Regions from separate parts of the Halomonas marinisediminis genome, predicted to be linked through region 1. Evidence: riboswitches for the same ligand, from Rfam matches in the RefSeq annotation. Region 1 holds a riboswitch; each other region holds the start of a gene.
The links. A riboswitch is a leader RNA that binds a small molecule or an ion and turns the genes downstream of it on or off. The one in region 1 is predicted to bind thiamine pyrophosphate.

Region 1 (5,279 bases):
CGCGGCGGTGTTCTACGCGCTGATGATGATCACCGCACGACGCTACGGTAGCCGCGAGCACCTCTGGGCGCTGGTGTTCTACAGCACCCTGGTGCCGCTGCTGGTCTCTGCCACGACGCTCCCCTGGGTGTGGCAGATGCCAGCCCCGCTGCACTGGCCGGCCTTCCTGGTGGCGGGTTTCCTCGGCGTGGGCGCCATGACCGGACTGACCCTGGCCTTTCGCTACGCACCGGCCGCCCTGGTGGCGCCCTTCGACTACACCGCGCTGCTATGGGCGGTGCTGCTGGGGTGGTGGTTCTGGGGCGAGGTGCCGGACATCTGGGTCTTCGTCGGCGGCAGTCTGATCATTGCCAGTGGCCTGGCAATCGCCTACCACGAGCGGCGCACCTCGCTCGAACGGCGTCCGACCGCCTGACTCAGGCATCAGGCGGGGCAGGCTTCAGTCGGGGCATGATTTAGTTGGGATTGAAGGCACGTGCCGCGGCCTCCGGGTCCGGCATGCCGCAGATCGCCGAGATCACCGCCAGCCCCTGGGCACCGGCCTGGCGCACCGCCTCGGCGTGCTCCGCCTTGAGCCCGCCGATGGCCACGCTCGGCAGGGGGCTGGCCGCCACCAGGCTGGCCAACCCTTCGAAGCCCAGGGGAGCCGCATGGTCGTGTTTGCTGGGGGTGGCGAAGACCGGGCCGAGTCCCAGATAGTCGAGACGCTCGACGTCGAGGCGGGCCATCTGCTCCAGGGTCTGCACCGAAAGCCCCAGGATCGCCTGTTCCCCCAGTGCCGCTCGAGCCGCCGCTACCTCGCCGTCGTCCTGACCGATATGCAGGCCATCGGCGCCACTCTCCACCGCCACCGTCAGACGGTCATTGATGATCAGCGGCACGCCGCTGCCGGCAAGCGCTGCCTTCAGTCGCCGGGCCTGGTCGATCAACTCGCCGTCATCGGCGTGCTTGTCGCGCAGCTGGATCACCGTGGCGCCACCGCGCACCGCGGCCACGACGGTCTTCTCCAGGCCATGGTCGGCACATAGGATCGGGTCGGTCACGAGGTACAGGGAAAGATCAAGGCGCATCGGACACCTCCAGAGTGGGCAGGGTGACAAGCTGGTCGTGGTCGAGGGCGTAGAGGGCGTCGAGGAAGGCCACTGCAAAGCTGCCGGGGCCTGTTGCGGTGGTACCGGCGCGGCGCCCCGCCTCGCCGTAGCAGGCCAGCGCCGCCGTGGTGGCGGCAAAGGGATCCTCGGCGTCCACCAAAAAGGCGGCGACTACCCCGGTGAGGGCACAGCCCAGGGTGGTGACCCGGGGCATCAGGGGGTGGCCGCCCGAGATCCGGGCCAGGCGCCGGCCATCGGTGACCAGATCGATCTCTCCGGTGACCGCCACCACCGCGGCGGTGCGGCGCGCGAGGCTGATCGCGGCCTCCTCGGCGGCCTCTATGGGGTCGCTGCTGTCGACCCCACGCCCGCCACTGCCCTGGCGCTCCAGGGCGAGGATTTCCGAGGCGTTGCCGCGGATCACCGTCGGCCGGCATTCCAGCAGGCGCTGGCCCGCCTCGCGACGATAACGAGTGGCGCCCACCGCTACCGGGTCCAGCACCCAGGGCCTGCCCGCCAATTGTGCGGCCTCGGCGGCCTCCTCCATGGCATCAAGCCAATGGGGCGAGAGAGTACCGATGTTGATCGTCAGTGCATCGGCCAGTGCCGCAAACTCGGCGGCCTCCTCGCGGGCATGCACCATGGCCGGCGAGGCGCCTAGCGCCAGCAGCACATTGGCCATGGGGTTCATGGCCACCAGGTTGGTGATGTTGTGAATCAGCGGCGCCCGCTTGCGCAGGCGCGCCAGGTGGGCGGCGGAGTCGATCGGTCCGCGGGTGGCGGTAGTCATCATTCCTCCCGGGCGTGGGAGGTGCAGCCGCTGGAGCGGGCTGCACGACTCCCTACGCCGGCATGATCCGGGTCAGGTTCCAAGGGTACGTCTCAACCGCGGTGGATGCCGCAGCGCCCCTGTCGTGGGCATCACTATCCCTGCCCCGGATAAGCCTGTAAAGCCTGGGCATCGAGCCTAGAGCCTGGAACCTGGAACCTAGAACCTAGAACCTAGAACCTAGAACAGGGAGTGATTGATCATCAGGTGCGTCGCCACGCTGGCCGCATAGCCCAGGGCGATGGCGGGGGCCCAGCGTAGATGACCGGCAAAGGTGTAGATCCCGCGAGCCTGTCCCATCAGTGCCACGCCGGCGGCGGAGCCCATGGAGAGCAGGCTGCCACCGACACCGGCGGTCAGGGTGATCAGTAGCCAATGGCCCTCGGACATGTCGGGTGCCATGGAGAGCACGGCGAACATCACCGGAATGTTATCGACGACCGCCGAGACGATGCCCAGCACGATGTTGGCCCACAGCGGGTTCCAGCCACCGTAGAGCGTCTCGGAGAGCAGCGCCAGGTAGCCCATGAAGCCCAGTCCGCCCACGCACATTACCACGCCATAGAAGAACAGCAGGGTATCCCACTCGGCGCGGGCGATACGGCTGAAGATATCGAAGGGCACCACGCTGCCGAGTTGTTCGAGCTTCTTCCAGTCGCCGCGTTGAGCATAGCGGGTGCGTTTTCTATCCAGCGAGCGCGGCAGGCTGCGGCGCAGGAAGTAGCCGAAGAACTGGAGCATTCCCAGGCCGAACATCATGCCCATCGCCGGCGGCAGGCTGAGCATCGAGTGGCACAGCACCGAGATGGCCACGGTGAGCAGAAACAGCAGGATGATGCGTCGAGCACCGCGCTTGAGCCATACCTCCTCGGTGAGCACAGGCGGCTTGCGGTTGCGGATGAAGAAGTTCATGACCAGCGCCGGCACCAGGAAGTTGACCAGTGAGGGCGCCAACAGCTGGAAGAATGCGCCGAAGGGCAGCTGACCGGCCTGCCATACCATCAGCGTGGTGATATCGCCGAACGGGCTGAAGGCGCCCCCGGCATTCGATGCCACCACCACATTGATGCAGCACAGCCGAATGAAGCGGTCATCACCTTCGGCCACCTTGAGCACCACCGCGCACATCAGCATGGCGGTGGTCATGTTGTTGGCGACCGCCGAGATCCAGAAGGCCAGGAAGCCGGTGATCCAGAACAGGCTGCGATAGCTGAAGCCCTTGCGCACCAGCCAGGCGCGCAGCGCATCGAAGACTCGGCGCTCCTCCAGGGCGTTGATGTAGGTCATCGCGACCAGCAGGAACAGCAGCAGCTCGCTGTACTCGAGCAGCGTCTCACGGAAGGCGGTTTCGGCCTGCTCGGGCAGCCCGGCGCCGGTATAGGCCCAGGCCACCAGCGCCCAGATCAGACCGGCGGCGACCAGCACCGGCTTCGACTTGCGCATATGCAGCACTTCTTCGGACATGACCAGGGCGTAGGCGAGCACGAAGAGGGCCACCGAGAGTACGCCGACGCCTGATCCGGTGAGATCGAGGGGGCCGGCGTTGGCCATGGCCAGCGAGGGCATGGTCAGGCAGCAAAGACCAAAAAGGAGAAACGCGCCGAGGCGGGAAGGCGCTTGGCGAAGGGTGTATCGGGAAGATGTCATGGTGGTAGTGAGGCGTCGGGGGGGAAAGGGAGGCGACAGGATAGGCGACCTCGCCTTAAGGCTGCCTTAAGAGAAGCCTGAGAATCTGCCCTCAAGGGCTGATTTAGGCCTTTCAAGAGGATATTTCTGTGCTCAAGGCCATTTTTTGGTGTTTCCTGGTGCTGTTTTCGCAGTTGGGGCTACTGCACTATGTCGACAGGCGGGTGTTGGGGATGACGTTTGGAGGAGGTGAAGCTGGGGGCGAGACAGTGCCGACCGATGGGGAGCCGCAAGCGTCGTTGGCCGACGAGTAGGGGGAGATTGCGGAGGGGCGCGAAGGCTCAGGCGTCTCGGGGCAGCATCGCCACGACACGCAGACCACTCTCGGGAGCGGGGCCGAGATCGAGCGTGCCGCCGTGGCGAGCCAGCAGGCGCTCGACAATGGAGAGCCCAAGGCCGGCACCGGCTCCGGGGCCGGCGCGATGGAAGCGTTCGGTGACACGCCCGCGCTGCGCCTCGGGAATACCGGGGCCTTGATCATCCACGCACAGCCACAGTTGGGTCTCCTCGGCACCAAGCGTTACTGTCACCCGGCCACCATCCGGACTATAGCGCAGGGCGTTGCCAACCAGGTTCTGTACCAGGATACCGATGGCGCCCGGCTCGGTGGTCAGCTGCCAGTTATTGGACTCATCGGCGACGAGATTCAGGGTGAGGCCCCTTTCGATGGCCAGTGGTGAGAGCTCGGCCAGCGCCTCACGTACCTCGACCAGCAGATTGCCTTCGATGCGAGGTGCCGACTCCTGCCCCACCGCCTCGGGTTCCAGGCGCGCCAGGGTCAGTAACTGAGAAACCAGTCGAGTGGCTCGGGCTACGCCGCCGCGCAGCTCGTGAAGCGCCTCGTGACGATCGACGGAGTCCTCGGCGGCCAGCGCATTCTGTGCATGAAGATCGAGCACCGCCAAGGGAGTGCGTAGCTCATGGGCAGCATCGGCGATAAAGCGCTTCTCGCGCACCCGCAGTTGACGGATGCGCTCCAGCAGACGATTCAGGGCGCCGACGATGGTGTCCAGCTCGCGTGGAAGGGGATCCATCAGCAGCGGCTGCAGGTTGTGAGGGTCCCGCTGGTGGATTGCCAGCGCCAACCGCGACAACGGACGCAACCCCCAGCCGATCGCCCACCACAGCAGCAGTGCCAGCAGTGGCAGACCGACCAGGTCAGGCAGCAGGGTGCGTAAGGCCACGGCGCGAGTCAGCTCGCCGCGCATATCGTCGCGTTCGGCAACCATCATTCGTCGAGTCGAGTCGGCCACGCCGTGGACATAGACGCGCCAGGCATGGCCTGCCACACGACTGTCGACATAGCCGGATGACCGGTCGGTGAAGGGCTCTGCTGGGGCGCTGGCCGACCGCATGACCAGCCGCTCATCCTCCCATAGTTGAAAGGCCAGCCGGCTTAGGTTGCGCTGGTCGGCCACGCGCTCGTCCGACGATTCGGCACGCAGCAGGGCACTCTCGATACTGGCCAGCAGGGCCGCGCGCTGGTCGTCCGGCAGTGGTGTCTGCATCAGTCTCTCCAGCAGACGGGCGTTTCGCGCCAGGCTGGCATCGTAAAGCTCCTCGATCTCGTGAGCGGCATAGCGGTAGCTGAACAGACCGATGGCCAGCATGCTGATGCCGAACACCAGCAGTACCAGGCTCAGGGTGCGCCGGCGGATGGAGGTCACGCTTCA
Region 2 (5,279 bases), on a different contig from region 1:
CGTCACGACCGGCACGAAGGTGGCGAGCAGGAAGGACTCCATCAGGGTGTTCAAGGCGTCGCCCGGGGCCGGGAAGAGGAAGAGTCCGGCGACCAGACCGCTGAGCGTGGCCAGTACCGCGGCGCGGCCGTCGAAGCGGCGATTGAACAGCCCGAAGAATACCGGGAAGGCCGCCGCGCAGCAGAGCAGGTCGGCCAGCAGGAACAGGTAGAGCACGCTGTAGCCCTGGGCGGCCACGAAGGTCACCGGCAGTGCCAGCAGCAGGATCAGCCAGCGCGACAGCCGCATCAGCCGCTGGCCGCTGGCGTCAGGCAGCAGCCGTCCGCCATCCACGGCGATCATGCTCGAGGCGGCGCTGATGGTGGTGTCGGCGCTGCTCATGACCAGCGCCAGGCCCAGGAAGATCAGGCCCACGGCGAACCAGCCGGGAATATCGGCGAGCAGCACACTGAACAGCGCGACCGAGCCGTCACCGGGCAGACCCAGCCCCACGAACGCCAGGCCGAACAGGCCCATCACGAAGATCATCGGGGCGCTCAACAGGCCGCCGAGCAGAAAGCCAAGGCCCACGGCGCGGTTGCTCTGCGCCGCGTAGACCCGCTGCCAGTTGCCTTGATAGAAGAGTCCGGTCAGCATCACGGCCAGGAAGAAGGTAAGGCCGGCCTTGAGCCCCCCCAGGTCGGTGATATCCAGCAGTTGCGGCGCCGCCGCCTCGAGTCCGGCGAGGGTGGGGTCGACGCCGCCGGCGGCCTGCCAGCCGACGATCAGCAGCACGGCGAGCAGCGGCATGATCACGATCATCTGCACCTTGTCGGTAAAGATCGAGGCACGCAGTCCGCCATACAGGGTGTAGAGCAGGGTGGCCGCCATTACCACCGAGCTGGTCGCCCACAGCGGGACCGGCGCCAGTAGCCCGACCATCTTGGCGATGGCGGTGATTCCCGCGGCCAGGGAGATGAACAGGTAGAACAGCATGATGACCAGGGTGAAGGCGTACATGGGGCGCCCGTAGCGGCTCATCACGAACTCGGTCAGCGAGTGGCCGCCCGGCGAGAGCTCGCGCAGGCGCCGCCCCAGGGGAATCATCACCAGCCGGGGCGCCAGCGAGCCCAGCGCATAGCCGGCAATGGCACCCAGGCCGCCCCAGGTGGCCGCCTGGGCGGGGCCGAACAGGATCCAGGTGCCCAGCGTCGAGGCCATCAGGGTCAGCACCGTGGCGGTGGCCCCCTGGCTGTTGCGGGCGATAATGAAGTCCTCGAGGCTCTCGTTGTGGCGGCGTGCATAGAGCAGGCCCGGCACGGCGAACAGCACGGAGAAGGCGATGAGCCACCAGAAGGCGTGGGCGGTCGACAGCATGACGTACTCCCTAGCGTGGATAGGCCCGGTACGATGCCGAGCGTCGCTACGAGAGGACGCAGTTGCGTTGGGTGAGAAGCATGGCCGGATGGCACTTCCTTCCCTTCGCCGGCATTATCCGGATCAGGTTCGAAGGGTCACCGGGCGTATCATCTGCGCACGCTGCCGGAATCTCAGTCCACAAGGACTCCCCCAGGAATGCGACCCAGCTTAGGGGGCCGGTGTCACGGGGTCAACATGGCGCGAATACCCGCTTGAATCGGTAAGGTATCGCCCTCATATCGTTAGCAGCATATTTTTTGCGGAATCCCAGTTATCGAACACCGAATCGTTTCAAGGATTGCACATGGCCGAACCGGCTCTGTCCATCCGTGGCCTGACCAAGGTTTACGGCAATGGCTTCCAGGCCCTGAAGGGCATCGACCTCGATGTCGCGGAAGGGGACTTCTTTGCGCTGCTCGGACCCAATGGGGCCGGCAAGTCCACCACACTGGGCGTGGTCTGCTCGCTGGTGCAGAAGAGCGACGGCAAGGTGTCGATCTTCGGCATCGATATCGACCGTGACTTCGCTCGCGCCAAGTACCACCTGGGCGTGGTGCCCCAGGAGTTCAACTTCAACCAGTTCGAGAAGGTCATCGATATCGTGCTGGCCCAGGCCGGCTACTACGGCATGTCGCGGCGCGAGGCCCTGCCGCGGGCCGAGGAGCTGCTGCGTGACCTGGGCCTGTGGGACAAGCGCAACGGCAATGCCCGCATGCTCTCCGGCGGCATGAAGCGGCGCCTGATGATCGCCCGTGCCCTGATGCATCGCCCCAGGCTGCTGATCCTCGATGAGCCTACCGCCGGCGTGGATATCGAGCTGCGCCGCAGCATGTGGGAGTACATGCGCCGCATCAATCGAGAGGAGGGCACCACCATCATCCTCACCACCCACTACCTGGAGGAGGCCGAGAGCCTGTGTCGCAACGTGGCGATCATCAACCACGGTGAGATCATTCGCAATACCAGCGTGCGCGACCTGCTGATGGAGCTGGATACCGAGACCTTCCTGTTCGACCTGGCCCATGCGCTGGATGAGGTGCCGGAGGTGCCCGGCTTCGAGGTCAGCCAGTCGGAGCCCGCCCAGCTCGCCGTGGCGGTCCATCGTGGCCAGCGCCTCAATGACATCTTCGAGGCGCTCTCCGAGCGTGGCATTCAGGTGGTCTCCATGCGCAACCGCGCCAACCGCCTGGAGGAGATGTTCGTCTCCATGGTGGAGCAGGGCAACGAGGCCCTGGACCAGAAAGCCGCCGCCAAGGACAAGGAGGCCAGCGCATGAACCCCTATCAGATCGCGATCGCCCTGTGGACTCTGGTGATCAAGGAGATCAAGCGCTTCACGCGTATCTGGCCGCAGACCCTGTTGCCGCCCTCGATCACCATGACCATGTACTTCATCATCTTCGGCAACCTGATCGGTTCGCGCATCGGCGAGATGGATGGCTACAGCTACATGGACTTCATCGTCCCCGGACTGATCATGATGGCGGTGATCACCAACAGCTACTCCAACGTCGCCTCCTCCTTCTTCTCCAACAAGTTTCAGCGCAGCGTGGAGGAGATGATGGTGTCGCCGATGCCCAACTGGGTGATTCTCTCCGGCTTCGTGCTCGGCGGAATGGCCCGGGGCCTTGGGGTCGGCCTGATCGTCACGGTCGTGTCACTGTTCTTCACCCGCCTGAGCGTGGCGCACCCGGTGCTGACCGTGCTGGTGGTGGTGCTGACCGCGGCGCTGTTCGCCATCGGCGGTTTTATCAACGCCCTGCTGGGCAAGAAGTTCGATGATATCTCCATCGTGCCGACCTTTATCCTGACGCCGCTGACCTATCTGGGCGGGGTCTTCTACTCCATCTCGCTGCTGCCGGAGTTCTGGCAGGGCGTGTCGATGCTCAATCCCATCCTCTACATGGTCAACGTCTTCCGCTACGGCTTCCTCGGTGTCTCGGATATCCCGGTGGGCTGGGCCCTGGCCGCGATCTTCACCTTTATCGTGGTGCTGTTTGGCGTGGCCCTGTGGATGCTGGAGCGTGGCAAGGGGATCCGTTCATGAACCATCGTCCCGAAACCCTCGCGGATGCCCCGCTGGGGCGTGAGTCCGCCTATCCCGAGCACTACGATGCCTCGCTGCTCTATGCCATACCGCGTGCCGCCAATCGGGCGCCGCTGGGGATCGAGGAGGGGGCTCTGCCTTTCGTCGGCGAGGACGAGTGGCACGCCTTCGAGGTCAGCTGGCTGAACGCGCGCGGCAAGCCGATGGTGGCCGTGGCACGTTTTCGTCTGCCCGCGGACTCTCCCCATCTGATCGAGTCCAAGTCCTGGAAGCTCTACCTCAACGGCTTCAACCAGAGCCGCTTCGAGAGTCGTGAGGCGGTCATCGAGACGCTGGAGCGCGACCTGGCGCATGTCGCCGGGGCCGCGGTCTGTGTCGAGCTGTTTGGCGTCGACGACGAGGCGCTGATGCCGCGCCGCCTTCCCGGCGAGTGCCTGGACGAGCTGGATATCGAGATCGACGACTACACGCCCAGTGCCGAGCACCTGGTGGTGGGGGAGGAGGTCGTCGAGGAGACCCTGCACTCGCACCTGCTCAAGTCCAACTGCCCGGTTACCGGCCAGCCCGACTGGGGCAGTGTGCTGATCCGCTACCGCGGCCCCAGGCTCGACCGCGAGGAGCTGTTGCGCTACCTGATCGGCTATCGCCAGCACCAGGACTTCCACGAGCACTGCGTGGAGCACATCTTCACCGACCTGATGGCCCGCGCCCGGCCGGAGCGGCTGCTGGTATTGGCGCGCTATGTACGCCGAGGCGGGCTCGATATCAGCCCCTGGCGCGCCACACAAGGTGAGCGCCCCCCGGAGCCGCTGCGGCTCGCGCGTCAATAGGTGCCGCCGCCCACTCGCACGACAGGCGAGCGGGGCGCTGCTAGAGTGGCGAGAACCATTTAGAGTAGCGAGAACTGTTCTCGTATCAAGATTGCCAAGGGAGAGTTAATGATGGACGCGATATCGCTGCTGCATGAACGCAGCTCCATGGGCAAGCTGATGGGGCCACCGCCCAATGCCGAGCAGCTCGAGGCCATCTACCGGGCGGCCCTGCGGGCACCGGACCACAAGGAGCTGCGTCCCTGGCGCTTTATCGAGTTCTCCGGCGAGGGTCTGGAGCGGCTGGGCGAGCTGTTCGCCGAGGCGGAGTATCGTGAGGACCCTCATGTCGGAGATACCGCCCTGAACGCCGCCCGCAAGAAGCCGCTGCGTGCTCCCATGGTGATTGCGGTGATCGCCAAGGTCACCCCGGAGGTGCCCAAGGTACCCAAGGTGGAGCAGGTGATCTCGGCCGGCTGTGCCGCCCACGCCATCCTGCTTGCCGCCCATGCCCAGGGCCTTGGCGCCATGTGGCGCAGCGGCAAGTACGCCTTCGACCCCGTGGTACGCAAGGGGCTGGGGCTGAACGAGGACGACGAGGTGGTGGCCTTCATCTATCTCGGCACCCTGGGCGGCCGCCACAAGCCCATCGCCCAGCATGATATCGACGACTTCGTCGAGCACTGGCGCTGAGATGCGTGACATCGGCGTTCCCCACCCGCGACTCCCCCTGCCGCCCCAGGGCGGCGAGGATGACCCCGGCGAATTCCTCGCCTGGCTAGGCGAGGCGATTCCGCTGGTTCGACAGCTGGGCATCCGCGAGATGCGCCGCGAGGGCGACCGGCTCGACTGGGAGCTGGCGCTTATTCCCAACCTCAATGACAAGGGCACCGGTTTCGGTGGTTCCCTCGCCGCCCAGACCACCCTGCTGGGCTGGTGCTGGACCACCCTCTGGTTGCGGCGTCGCGGCCTGGCTCGGGATGTGGTGGTGGCCGAGGCCACCCAGCGATTCCTGGCACCGGTGAC
Region 3 (5,279 bases), on a different contig from region 1:
CTCGAGCTGGCTTGAGCACACAAAAAACCCGGCGCCGATGGCGCCGGGTTGCGTGATTCTGGTGGCTACGCCCTGACTCGAACAGGGGACCCCATCATTATGAGTGATGTGCTCTAACCAACTGAGCTACGTAGCCAGCGGCGCGTAATCTATCCATCGCCGGACGGACTGTCAAGCGTTTGATGTGGATCCTGATCCCGCATTATCCCGCACGGCCTCTTCGGGGTGTCGCATCTACCGGCGAGAGGCTGGCGATTAAAGCGGATTGGCCGCGGGCCAGATCGTCCGGTCCGCGGCCAGCTCTGTCGGATTACTCCGACTTGACATCGATACGCTTCACCCTTGACTTGGCCTCTTCGGTCTTGGGTAGCGTGACGGTCAACACGCCGCGCTTGAACTCCGCCTCGGCCTTTTCGGGGTCCACGCCCGGTGGCACCGGGATCATCCGATGGAAGCTGCGCCGCGATTGCGAGGTGAAGTCGCCTTCGTTGCTCTTCTCCTCGCGCTCGCCACGAATCGTCAGCATGTCATCGGTGACGTTCACCTCGATGTCCTTGTCATCGAGCCCCGGCAGGTCAACCGAGACCAGCATCGCCTCATCGGTCTCCGAGATGTTGGTGCGCGGCCCGGCGGCGAGATTGTCCCCGAAGGGGCTGTCGAAGCGTGCCCAGAAATCCTCGAACACACGGTTCAGGTCACGCTGCAGCGTGACCATCGGGTTCTCGTCCGCCTCGCGGCGGGCCGGCGCCCGGTTTCGCTCCCGGCTCCAGGGAATAAGATCACTGAATGCCATCTTGATCCTCCTTTCGTGTTTGCCACGTGGTTGCCAAGGTGGGTCGAGGCCGCTTCAGGTAGCCTTGACTTCGATCCGCTTCGGCTTGGCGGCCTCGCTCTTCGTTAGCCTGAGCGTGAGCACACCGTCGCGGTGGCTGGCCTCGATGCCGTTCGCATCGATTGTTTCGGGCAGGCTGAAGGCCCGCTCGAAGGTGCCTGGCGCATATTCGGCATAGATGCGCCGGTAACCTTCAGGCGCAGGCGCGTCGATGACTCCCCGCACCGTCAGTGCGCGGTTCTCGACCGAGACATCGACGCTGTCGGGCGTCACCCCCGGCATGTCGATGGCCAGCGTCACAACGCCATCCTTCTCGACGATATCAGTGGCCGGTCGGAACACGGGGCCGCTGATGCTCTCTTCGTTACGCTCGCTGGTCGTTGCGACGTCACCGCCTGTCTTCTTGAGCTCCTGTACCATGTCACGCCTCCTTATTTTCCCGTTCGTCAACTGGCCTTGACCGAGATCTTGCGCGGCTGTTCCGCATCGGGGCGGCCCATCTCGATCTCCAGAACGCCGTTCTTCGCCCGCGCCTCGACCTTGTCGGGATCCACCCTCAGGGGCAGGCGGATCGAGCGTGAGAATTCGCCCGTTGGGCGCTCGCGGCGGTGCCAGGACGCACTCTCGTCTTCGGTGGGGGAGCTGCGCTTGCCGGCGATGATCAGGGTGTTTTCACGCACGGTCAGATCGATGTCGTCGGTGCCGACACCCGGTATCTCGGCGGTGACCACGACACTGTTATCGCTTAGCCACATATTCACCGGCGGCCAGGCGCCATCGCCGACGGTGCGCGCGCCGCCGGCGAACAGGCGGTTCATCTGCGATTGAAGTTGCCTCAGCTCGGCAAAAGGATCCCATTGTGCCGATGGCAATCCGAAATTCAGCATTGTCTTCTCCTCTTCTCACGGTTTTCAGACACTGCACGTTCTCACCAGGGGTGCGAACGAGTCTTATTGGTGGAAGTGTCGCAAACGTCGCAAAAGAAGAAGCAGAACCGTCGTCGGTCCGGCAGGAAGAGGCATGTCGGCCCCATGTTGCGGCATTCCACGCAATCTATAGATGGGAGCGCGGTGGGTAATTATCAAGTCGTCCCCGATTGCGTCGCGTGAGTATCACTGATGTTGCTATCGGCTTGCTGATGCCACGGCCCACTCCCATGGCGTAAAGTTCGAATCAGTCGCCGAGCGGCGAGACGCTGGGCGGTTGGCCGCGGACAGCACAGCCGGGGTTGTTGGGTGTCTAGTCGTGCTTGACACTCCGCCAGGCGGTCGTTAATATGCGCGCCATCTCGACGAGACGAGACATTGCGTCCCATTCGTCTAGTGGTCCAGGACACCGCCCTTTCACGGCGGGAACAGGGGTTCGAACCCCCTATGGGACGCCACTCGACTCGTCAGGTAACCGGAGTGCGGGAATAGCTCAGTGGTAGAGCATCGCCTTGCCAAGGCGAGGGTCGGGAGTTCGAATCTCCTTTCCCGCTCCATGCGTCCCATTCGTCTAGTGGTCCAGGACACCGCCCTTTCACGGCGGGAACAGGGGTTCGAACCCCCTATGGGACGCCACTTCTTCGGCAGCAGCAGTGAGTCGTCGAGGTAGAAGTAGAACGAGAAGTGCGAGACAGGCGGGAATAGCTCAGTGGTAGAGCATCGCCTTGCCAAGGCGAGGGTCGGGAGTTCGAATCTCCTTTCCCGCTCCAATGTTGCGGTAAGAGAGCCAAGGCTCGGGTCAGGATCTGGTACACCAGCCCGGTTGAATCTCCTATCCCGCTCCATGCGTCCCATTCGTCTAGTGGTCCAGGACACCGCCCTTTCACGGCGGGAACAGGGGTTCGAACCCCCTATGGGACGCCAACTCGCTCTCGTTGCACCGACAGTAGTACCGATATGATGCGGGAATAGCTCAGTGGTAGAGCATCGCCTTGCCAAGGCGAGGGTCGGGAGTTCGAATCTCCTTTCCCGCTCCAATCGGTTTCATGCTACTGGCCAAGGCTCGCGTCAGGAGCTGGAGCGCCAGCCCGGCTGAAGGCAGCCCCGTCAAATCTCCTTCCCGCTCCAGTCGGTTTCATGCTATTGGCCAAGGCTCGGGTCATGAGCTGGAACGCCAGTCCGATCGAATCTCCTTCCCGCTCCAGTCGGTTCCCCCCCCCCTGAATTCTGATTATAAGCTTCTGAGCATAAGCCAAGGCGCCAGCCTGGCTGATGATGTCTTGCCGTTTTTCGTATTTCACTCCAGAAGATTCCCTTGTTTACCCGGTCAGGCCAGGGCTCACTGCATGAGCCGGAATGCCGGCCCGGCTGTTGCTGTCCGTCCGAATGCGCTATGGTGCCCCACTAGACACGGGGTGCGGTCGTGGCCGCTGAGAAAATACCCGTCGAACCTGATCCAGTTCACACTGGCGAAGGGATGTCGGCCGGCTCCAGCGCGGCGCCCTTTGCCGCGTACCAAGGAGTCGTCATGGCCGTTTCCTCTCTATCCATCGACCAGCAAGCCATCGACCAGCAGGCCATCGACCGGCAGGTCGTGCTTGTCACCGGCGGTGCTCGTGGGCTCGGCGCTCATCTGACCCGAGCCTTTCTCGGTCAGGGCGCCCGGGTGGTGGTGAACTATTTCCAGAGTCGCGATGCCGCCGAGGCACTGGTGAAGGAGGCGCCGCAGCGGGTGCTGGCCGTCCAGGCCGACGTGCGTGACGCCGAGGCGATCAAGTCGCTGTTCGAGCAGGCTCGTGAGCATTTCGGCACGCCGATTACCACCGTGGTCAATAATGCCCTGCCCGCGTTCACCTTCAACGGCGACGCGCGTCCCGACGCCGATGCCCTGGACTGGTCGCAGCTTCAGCAGCAGCTCGAGGGTGTCAACCGGGGAGCGCTGAACACCATCCAGGCGGCGCTGGCCGGCATGCGCGAGCAGGGAGGTGGGCGCATCGTCAATATCGGCACCAATCTGTTCCAGAACCCCGTCGTGCCGTACCACGACTATACCGCCGGCAAGGCCGCGCTGCTCTCGCTGACCCGCACGCTCGCCAACGACCTGGGGCCCGACAACATCACCGTGAACATGATCTCCGGTGGGTTGCTGCGCACGACCGATGCGTCCAGTGCGACCCCGGAGGCGGTCTTCGACCTGATCGCGCAGAACACCCCCCTGCGGCGGGTGACCACCCCGGAGGAGTTTGCCGACGCGGCGCTGTTCTTCGCCTCACCCTGGGCCAGGGCAGTCACCGGTCAGAACCTGATCGTCGACGGTGGACTGGTGAAAGGGTGATGAAGGCACGCAATCCCGACGAGAAGCTGCACCTCAATCTGTTCGTGATGGGCAATGGCCACCATCGCGCGGCATGGCGCCATCCCGACTCCTGCGCCGAGCGCCTCGGCGACATCGCCTACTATGAGTCCCTGGCCCTCACCGCCGAGCGTGGCAAGCTGGATGCGCTGTTCTTCGCCGACGGCATGAGTGCCGGCAGCGTGGAAGATGGCTTCCACTGGCACCTCGAGCCGCTGACCGCACTCTCCGCCATGAGTCGGGCCACTCGGCGGATCGGGCTGATCAGCACGATCTCGAGCACCTTCTACACTCCCTTCCACGCCGCCAGGCTGGTGGGCTCGCTGGACCACATCTCCGGTGGGCGAGTGGGCTGGAATGTGGTGACCTCGATGTTCGACAGCGAGGCGCGCAACCACGGCTATGCGGCCATGCCACCGCATGCCGAGCGCTATGCGCGTGCCGAGGAGTTTGTGCAGACGGTATTGGCGCTGTGGGACAGCTGGTCCGACGACGCCATCGAACGCGATCGTCAGGGCCGTTATGCCGATCCCGACAAGGTGCGCCAGATTGACCATCATGGCGAGCACTTCCTGGTCGATGGGCCCCTCAACCTGCCGCGTCCTCCCCAGGGCAACCCGGTACTGATACAGGCGGGTGCTTCTTCCCAGGGGCGCGATCTGGCGGCGCGCTACGCCGAGGCGATCTATGCGGTCGCCTACGACCTGGAGGCCGCTCAGGCCTATTATCGGGATATCAAGTCGCGGGTGGCGGCGGCCGGGCGCACCGCGCCGGTGCCGATCCTGCCGGGGCTCGTCACCTATGTGGGCGCTACCATGGAGGAGGCTCGTGCCAAGCAGCGCGAGCTGGACGACTGTCTGCCGGTGGAGGCCTCGCTGCGTCAGCTGGGGCTGTTTATCGAGCAGGACTGCAGTGACTGGGAGCTGGATGCCCCGGTGCCGCCACTACCGCCGCTGGCCGAGTTTCGTGGTCCCCAGGGGCGCTATGCCACCATCCTGCGCATCATCGAGACCGAGCAGCCCACCCTGCGCGAGCTGCTGGGGCGGCTCGCCGCGGGCGGCGGCCACTGCACCATGATCGGTACCCCGGAGAGCATTGCCGATGAGATGGAGCGCTGGTTCCACGGCCGCGGGGCGGACGGCTTCAACCTGATGCCGCCGTCGCTACC
Region 4 (5,279 bases), on a different contig from region 1:
CACGCCGAGGGTGGCACCCCGGTCCAGGCACACCCTGGCGGCCCGGTTGACGGAGCCGTCGCCGCCGGCGACCAGCACGGTGTCGTCGGTATCAAGCTCTGTCTCCCAGTCATCATCGCCCAGGTCACGAACCTGGTGTGGCGTGATACCGGCCCGCTCGAGGCGCGGCTTCCAGAAGTCTGCGCCGCGGGAGCCGCTTCCGGCACGGGTGTTGGCGATCAACCAGTAACGCATCCCTGGGTCCTTTCCCGATGAGTAAGCCCTGCCTGCGTAGGTATCTGCGTGGCACCTGCGTGATAGAGGAGTATAGCCAGGCGGGGTGGGTCATGGTATGTCGCAACTGGACGACACCCTTATAGCGCAACGTTGCACATTTGTCCCTTGATACTTCGTCGTAGAGGGGCCACACTTGGGGGTGTTAGGAAACACTGTTCGTTAATGAGGAGTGCGTTATGAAGACCCTTACCATTGCCGCTGTGACTTCCGCCCTGCTTGCCGCCGTTGCGACCGCCGCCCAGGCCCAGCAGCCTCCCTATCCCCAGGGCTATGTGGGCGGTGACGCCATGTTCTGGGAGCTGAACCCGGATGGCCCGGCAAGCAGCCGCGACAGTGTCGGCCTGCGGGTCAACGGTGGCCTCAAGTTCAACGACTTCTTCGCCGTGGAGGGTCACCTGGGAGGTGGCGGCTCCGATGGTCCGGTCGAGCTGGACTCCCTGGTGGGGCTCTACGCTAAGGGCATCCTGCCGGTTTCCCAGGAGTTTCGTCTCTATGGCCTGGCCGGCATGACCGAGGTGGATGGAGATGTCGATAGCGAGTCCGGCTTTTCCTACGGCGCCGGTGCCGAGTTCGACGTGGCGCCCAATGTGGCACTGGGTGCCGACTACATGCGCTACCTCGACGAGGATCAGTACACCTTCGATGCGGCAAGCGTGGGTGTGCGCTACCGCTTCTGATACTCGCTGGCAGTTCCGTCGATGCAAGCGCCCCCACCGTTCGGTGGGGGCGTCGTCTTGTCAGACTGGCTTGTAGAGTTCGGCGCCCTGGTCGCGGAACTTCTCCGCCTGGGCCTCCATGCCCTGCATCACGGCCTCGGCATCGCCGTCCAGATTGTGCTTGGCAGCGTAGTCACGCACCTCCTGGGTGATCTTCATTGAGCAGAACTTGGGACCGCACATGGAGCAGAAGTGCGCCACCTTGGCCGAGTCCTTGGGTAGCGTCTCGTCGTGGTACTCCCGAGCGGTATCCGGGTCCAGGCCGAGGTTGAACTGATCCTCCCAGCGAAACTCGAAGCGCGCCTTCGATAGGGCGTTGTCGCGGCGCTGGGCGGCCGGATGGCCCTTGGCCAGGTCGGCGGCATGAGCGGCAATCTTGTAGGTGATGATGCCGGTCTTCACGTCGTCCTTGTTGGGTAGGCCCAGGTGCTCCTTGGGAGTCACGTAGCAGAGCATGGCGCAACCGTACCAGCCGATCATCGCCGCACCGATGCCGGAGGTGATGTGATCGTAGCCGGGCGCGATGTCGGTGGTCAGCGGCCCCAGGGTGTAGAAGGGCGCCTCGTCGCACTCGACGAGCTGCTTGTCCATGTTCTCCTTGATCAGGTGCATGGGCACGTGGCCCGGTCCCTCGATCATCACCTGGACGTCGTGCTTCCAGGCGATGCGGGTCAGCTCACCCAGGGTCTCGAGCTCGGCGAACTGTGCCTCGTCATTGGCGTCGGCCACCGAGCCGGGGCGCAGGCCATCGCCCAGCGAGAAGGCGACATCGTAACGCTTGCAGATTTCGCAGATCTCCTCGAAATGGGTGTAGAGGAAGCTCTCCCGGTGGTGGAAGAGACACCACTTGGCCATGATCGACCCGCCCCGGGAGACGATGCCGGTGACTCGCTTGGCGGTCAGGGGCACGTAGCGCAGTAGCACCCCCGCGTGGATGGTGAAGTAGTCCACGCCCTGTTCGGCCTGCTCGATCAGGGTATCGCGGAACACCTCCCAGGTGAGGTCCTCGGCCACGCCGTTGACCTTCTCCAGGGCCTGGTAGATCGGCACGGTGCCGATCGGCACCGGGGCGTTGCGGATGATCCACTCGCGCGTCTCGTGGATGTTCTGCCCGGTGGAGAGGTCCATGATGGTGTCGGCACCCCAGCGGATGCCCCAGGTCATCTTGTCGACCTCGTCCTCGATGGAGGAGGTGACCGCCGAGTTGCCGAGGTTGCCGTTGATCTTCACCAGGAAGTTGCGGCCGATGATCATCGGCTCGGACTCCGGGTGGTTGATGTTGCAGGGGATGATCGCCCGGCCGGCGGCCACCTCGTCGCGCACGAACTCCGGGGTGATCTCCTCGGGCAGGCGGGCGCCGAAGCCCTGGCCGGCGTGCTGGTGGCCGAGGATGCGCTCGACCTCCGCCGTCCCCAGCGCCTGGCGACGCTGGTTCTCGCGGATGGCGATAAACTCCATCTCCGGGGTGATGATGCCCTGGCGGGCGTAGTGGAGCTGGGTGACGTTCTTTCCTTCCTTGGCGCGACGGGGCGTGCGGGTCAGGTCGAAGCGCAGGTTGGCGAGCATCGGGTCGTTGGCCCGGCGCCGTCCGTATTCGGAGGTCGGACCGTCGAGCCACTCGGTGTCGCCGCGTTCATCGATCCATGCCCGGCGCAGCTCGGGCAGGCCCTTTCGCAGGTCGATCTTGGCCTCGGGGTCGGTGTAGGGGCCGGAGGTGTCATAGACAAGCAGCGGTGGGTTCTCCTCATCGGCGCCTGAAGTCCTGGTCGGCGAGAGAGTGATCTCGCGGAAAGGCACACGGATATCGGGGCGCGAGCCCTCGATGTAGAGCTTGCGCGAGCCGGGTAGCGGCTGGATGGCGGCCTCGTCGACGCGGGCGCTCTCGGCGAGGAAGTGGGCGGTCTTGCTCATGGTGTTCTCCCCTGGATTGTCGGGGTCTTGTTCAGGGAGGACACAGGCGGGGAGGACAGGGGCCACGGCGTCGGGCGCACGCGGCCTGTCGCTTGATCCCTACGCTGGTCCTAACCAGTTCAGGTTCAACGGGATCCATGCTGTGTCTCTGGTGAGAGAGGCATGATCTCAGCCGTCTTCAACGGCACCCCGTCAAGCGTGGTGTTGCCCGCCACCAGGCGGGCCGTATTGCATCATAAGGCCTGTTTAGTTCGGGCTGACAGCCTTCTCCGTCGCTTCCCGTCTCAATAACCGATATACGCCATCAGTCGGCGAGGTCCAGCCCCATCTGCCAGAAATCGATCTCCAGGCGGGTGGCGTCGCGGAAGATGGTGGCCAGCTGTTCGAACCGCTCGGGCGTGACATCGGCCAGGCGGGCGTCGAGCCAGGCGATCTCGTCGCGCATGGCGGCCTGGAACTCGTCACTCTCATACATCTGCAGCCACTTCTCGAAGGGGTTGGCCTCACCGCGAACGGTAAAGGGCTGCTTGGCCTGCCACTGGGAGATGACCCCATAGCCGACCAGGCAGGGGGCCAGGGCCACGTGCATATCGAGCAGATCGCCACGGTTGCCGGTATCCAGCACATAGCGGGTATAGGCCATGGTCGCGCGGGCTTCTGGCAGGCCGGCCAGGTCGGTCTCCGAGATACCCCATTCGCGGCAGTAGTCGATATGCAGGCCGAGTTCGACATCGATGATGGTCTTCAGGCCATCCAGGCTATGGCGCAGCTCGGTGATATCGCGGCTCTTGTAGGTCGCCAGCGCATAGGCTCGCCCGAAGTGAATCAGAAACAGGTAGTCCTGCTTCAGGTAGTGGCGAAATGCCTCTTCCGGCAGGGTGCCGGCGGCGAGCTGGCGCACGAAGTCGTGCTCGATATAGGCGCGCCAGTCTTCGTGGCAGGCCTGCGTAAGGTCACTGAATCGATAGCCCATCATGCCTCCGGTCAAGCTAAGCAATCCGGCAGGTGGTAGAGGGCGTAGGCGGAGGGTAGGGGCAGAGAGGTGGCCTGGCTACCGCTTGATTCCTACGCCGGTACTAACCGGATCAGGTTCAACGGGCCTCGTCGTGATGACAGTCACTGCCATGGGACGATCTCAGCCGGTTCCACCGGCACCCCGTCAAGCGAACGCCCAGTCTAGCAGGTCGCTCGCCGCTTTCCAGTCGCCCGCCGCTTTCCAGTCGCCCGGCTCAGTCGGTCTCGAGGCGTAGGCTGTCGAACCATGTCTCGCTCTCGGGCAGTACCAGCTCGCTGGCCGGCCGGCCACTGGCGTACCACGCCCGGGCGTTGCGCAGCTGCCAGCGACGCCCGCCATCGTCGATGCCGATGCCTAGCCGCAGCGGCCCGTAGCGGGCGAAGGCGCGGCCGACGAGCCGTGAATCGCGCAGGGCCAGGTTGGCCAAAAGCTCCAGGCGATCGCCGCCCCGCACGTCGAGGTTCTCCAACCGCACGCTGTTGTCGCCGAGGATAACGCGTGCCTCGCCCTGCACCTCGCCGAGGGTGAGGCGTTTGCGCAGCCAGCGTCGCTCTCGGGCGGCGTCGACGAGTAGATTCACCAGCAGGCCGCTGTCGCGCATGGCCAGCTCCAGTCTGGCGTCGAGGGTCAGCGGCGTCTCCCAGCGCAGGCGTCCCTCGGGGAGGGTGAGCCGTGCCCACCAGCCGCGGCTGAGGTTGCCGGCGGCATCGGTCAGACGCACGCCGTCCAGGCTGAGCCGTGAGCCGGAGATATCGAAGTCGAGAGTGTCCAGATGGCCGTCGGTGAGTCGGGTATCCAGATGCAGGGTGCCATCCAGGGTCTGCTTATGCACGGCGAGTCGAGCCTCCGGTGCATGCAGCTCCAGCCGGCCCTGGGCACGCATGCCCTCGAGCTGCAGCTGAAGGGCGAGGCGCGCCTGACCGGCGAGCAGCTCGAGGGTACTACCCGGGGGCAGATAGTCGTTGAACGCGGCGAGATCCGGTGCCACGAGATAGGGGATCTCGATGCGCGTATTCAGCTCGCTCAGCCCCTGGGACATATCGAGATGGCGTGCCTGGCTGCGAATCTCCAGCAGCCGCCCCTCGATCAGGGCGCCTGCGTCCGCCTGGCGACGCAGGCCGAAACGAGGCATCGACAGATGAAGCTCTGCTCCGGGGTCAGTGGTCGTAAGGATCAGCGAGCCGTCACCGAAAGCCTCGTAGTGCAGAAAGCGAGTCGCCAGCCGGTCGGAGTGAAGCCTGAGCTCGCTGCCGGCGACGATATCGCCGTCGGCGAAGCGCAGGTCGGTGCTCAGGCGTCCGCCGCCCTGGATGGTCACGCCATGTTCTGCGGGCAGAAAGGCGTTGATAAAGTCGAGTCGG

Region 2: linked by a shared signal. The riboswitch ahead of E0702_RS02640 (sodium:solute symporter family transporter) and the one ahead of thiM (hydroxyethylthiazole kinase) in region 1 are both predicted to bind thiamine pyrophosphate.
Region 3: linked by a shared signal. The riboswitch ahead of E0702_RS02630 (3-oxoacyl-ACP reductase) and the one ahead of thiM (hydroxyethylthiazole kinase) in region 1 are both predicted to bind thiamine pyrophosphate.
Region 4: linked by a shared signal. The riboswitch ahead of tenA (thiaminase II) and the one ahead of thiM (hydroxyethylthiazole kinase) in region 1 are both predicted to bind thiamine pyrophosphate.

What each region holds. Positions count from the first base shown of each region.
Region 1 covers NZ_SLTR01000003.1:140,523-145,801, reverse strand. The annotation lists gene E0702_RS03970 (DMT family transporter) at 1-415, shown strand, start outside; gene thiE (thiamine phosphate synthase) at 456-1,070, opposite strand; gene thiM (hydroxyethylthiazole kinase) at 1,060-1,881, opposite strand; TPP riboswitch at 1,914-2,012, opposite strand; gene nhaD (sodium:proton antiporter NhaD) at 2,101-3,486, opposite strand; gene E0702_RS03950 (ATP-binding protein) at 3,888-5,273, opposite strand; gene E0702_RS03945 (response regulator) at 5,270-5,279, opposite strand, start outside.
Region 2 covers NZ_SLTR01000002.1:185,852-191,130, forward strand. The annotation lists gene E0702_RS02640 (sodium:solute symporter family transporter) at 1-1,356, opposite strand, end outside; TPP riboswitch at 1,440-1,560, opposite strand; gene E0702_RS02645 (ABC transporter ATP-binding protein) at 1,703-2,674, shown strand; gene E0702_RS02650 (ABC transporter permease) at 2,671-3,444, shown strand; gene queF (NADPH-dependent 7-cyano-7-deazaguanine reductase QueF) at 3,441-4,274, shown strand; gene E0702_RS02660 (nitroreductase family protein) at 4,386-4,946, shown strand; gene E0702_RS02665 (YiiD C-terminal domain-containing protein) at 4,948-5,279, shown strand, end outside.
Region 3 covers NZ_SLTR01000002.1:180,273-185,551, forward strand. The annotation lists gene E0702_RS02575 (M18 family aminopeptidase) at 1-15, shown strand, start outside; tRNA gene E0702_RS02580 (tRNA-Met) at 60-136, opposite strand; gene E0702_RS02585 (Hsp20/alpha crystallin family protein) at 311-793, opposite strand; gene E0702_RS02590 (Hsp20/alpha crystallin family protein) at 848-1,252, opposite strand; gene E0702_RS02595 (Hsp20/alpha crystallin family protein) at 1,279-1,719, opposite strand; tRNA gene E0702_RS02600 (tRNA-Glu) at 2,141-2,216, shown strand; tRNA gene E0702_RS02605 (tRNA-Gly) at 2,241-2,315, shown strand; tRNA gene E0702_RS02610 (tRNA-Glu) at 2,319-2,394, shown strand; tRNA gene E0702_RS02615 (tRNA-Gly) at 2,454-2,528, shown strand; tRNA gene E0702_RS02620 (tRNA-Glu) at 2,607-2,682, shown strand; tRNA gene E0702_RS02625 (tRNA-Gly) at 2,721-2,795, shown strand; TPP riboswitch at 3,160-3,253, shown strand; gene E0702_RS02630 (3-oxoacyl-ACP reductase) at 3,287-4,093, shown strand; gene E0702_RS02635 (LLM class flavin-dependent oxidoreductase) at 4,093-5,279, shown strand, end outside.
Region 4 covers NZ_SLTR01000002.1:77,119-82,397, forward strand. The annotation lists gene E0702_RS02105 (diacylglycerol/lipid kinase family protein) at 1-234, opposite strand, end outside; gene E0702_RS02110 (porin family protein) at 453-953, shown strand; gene thiC (phosphomethylpyrimidine synthase ThiC) at 1,014-2,903, opposite strand; TPP riboswitch at 2,983-3,105, opposite strand; gene tenA (thiaminase II) at 3,208-3,876, opposite strand; TPP riboswitch at 3,949-4,072, opposite strand; gene E0702_RS02125 (hypothetical protein) at 4,133-5,279, opposite strand, start outside.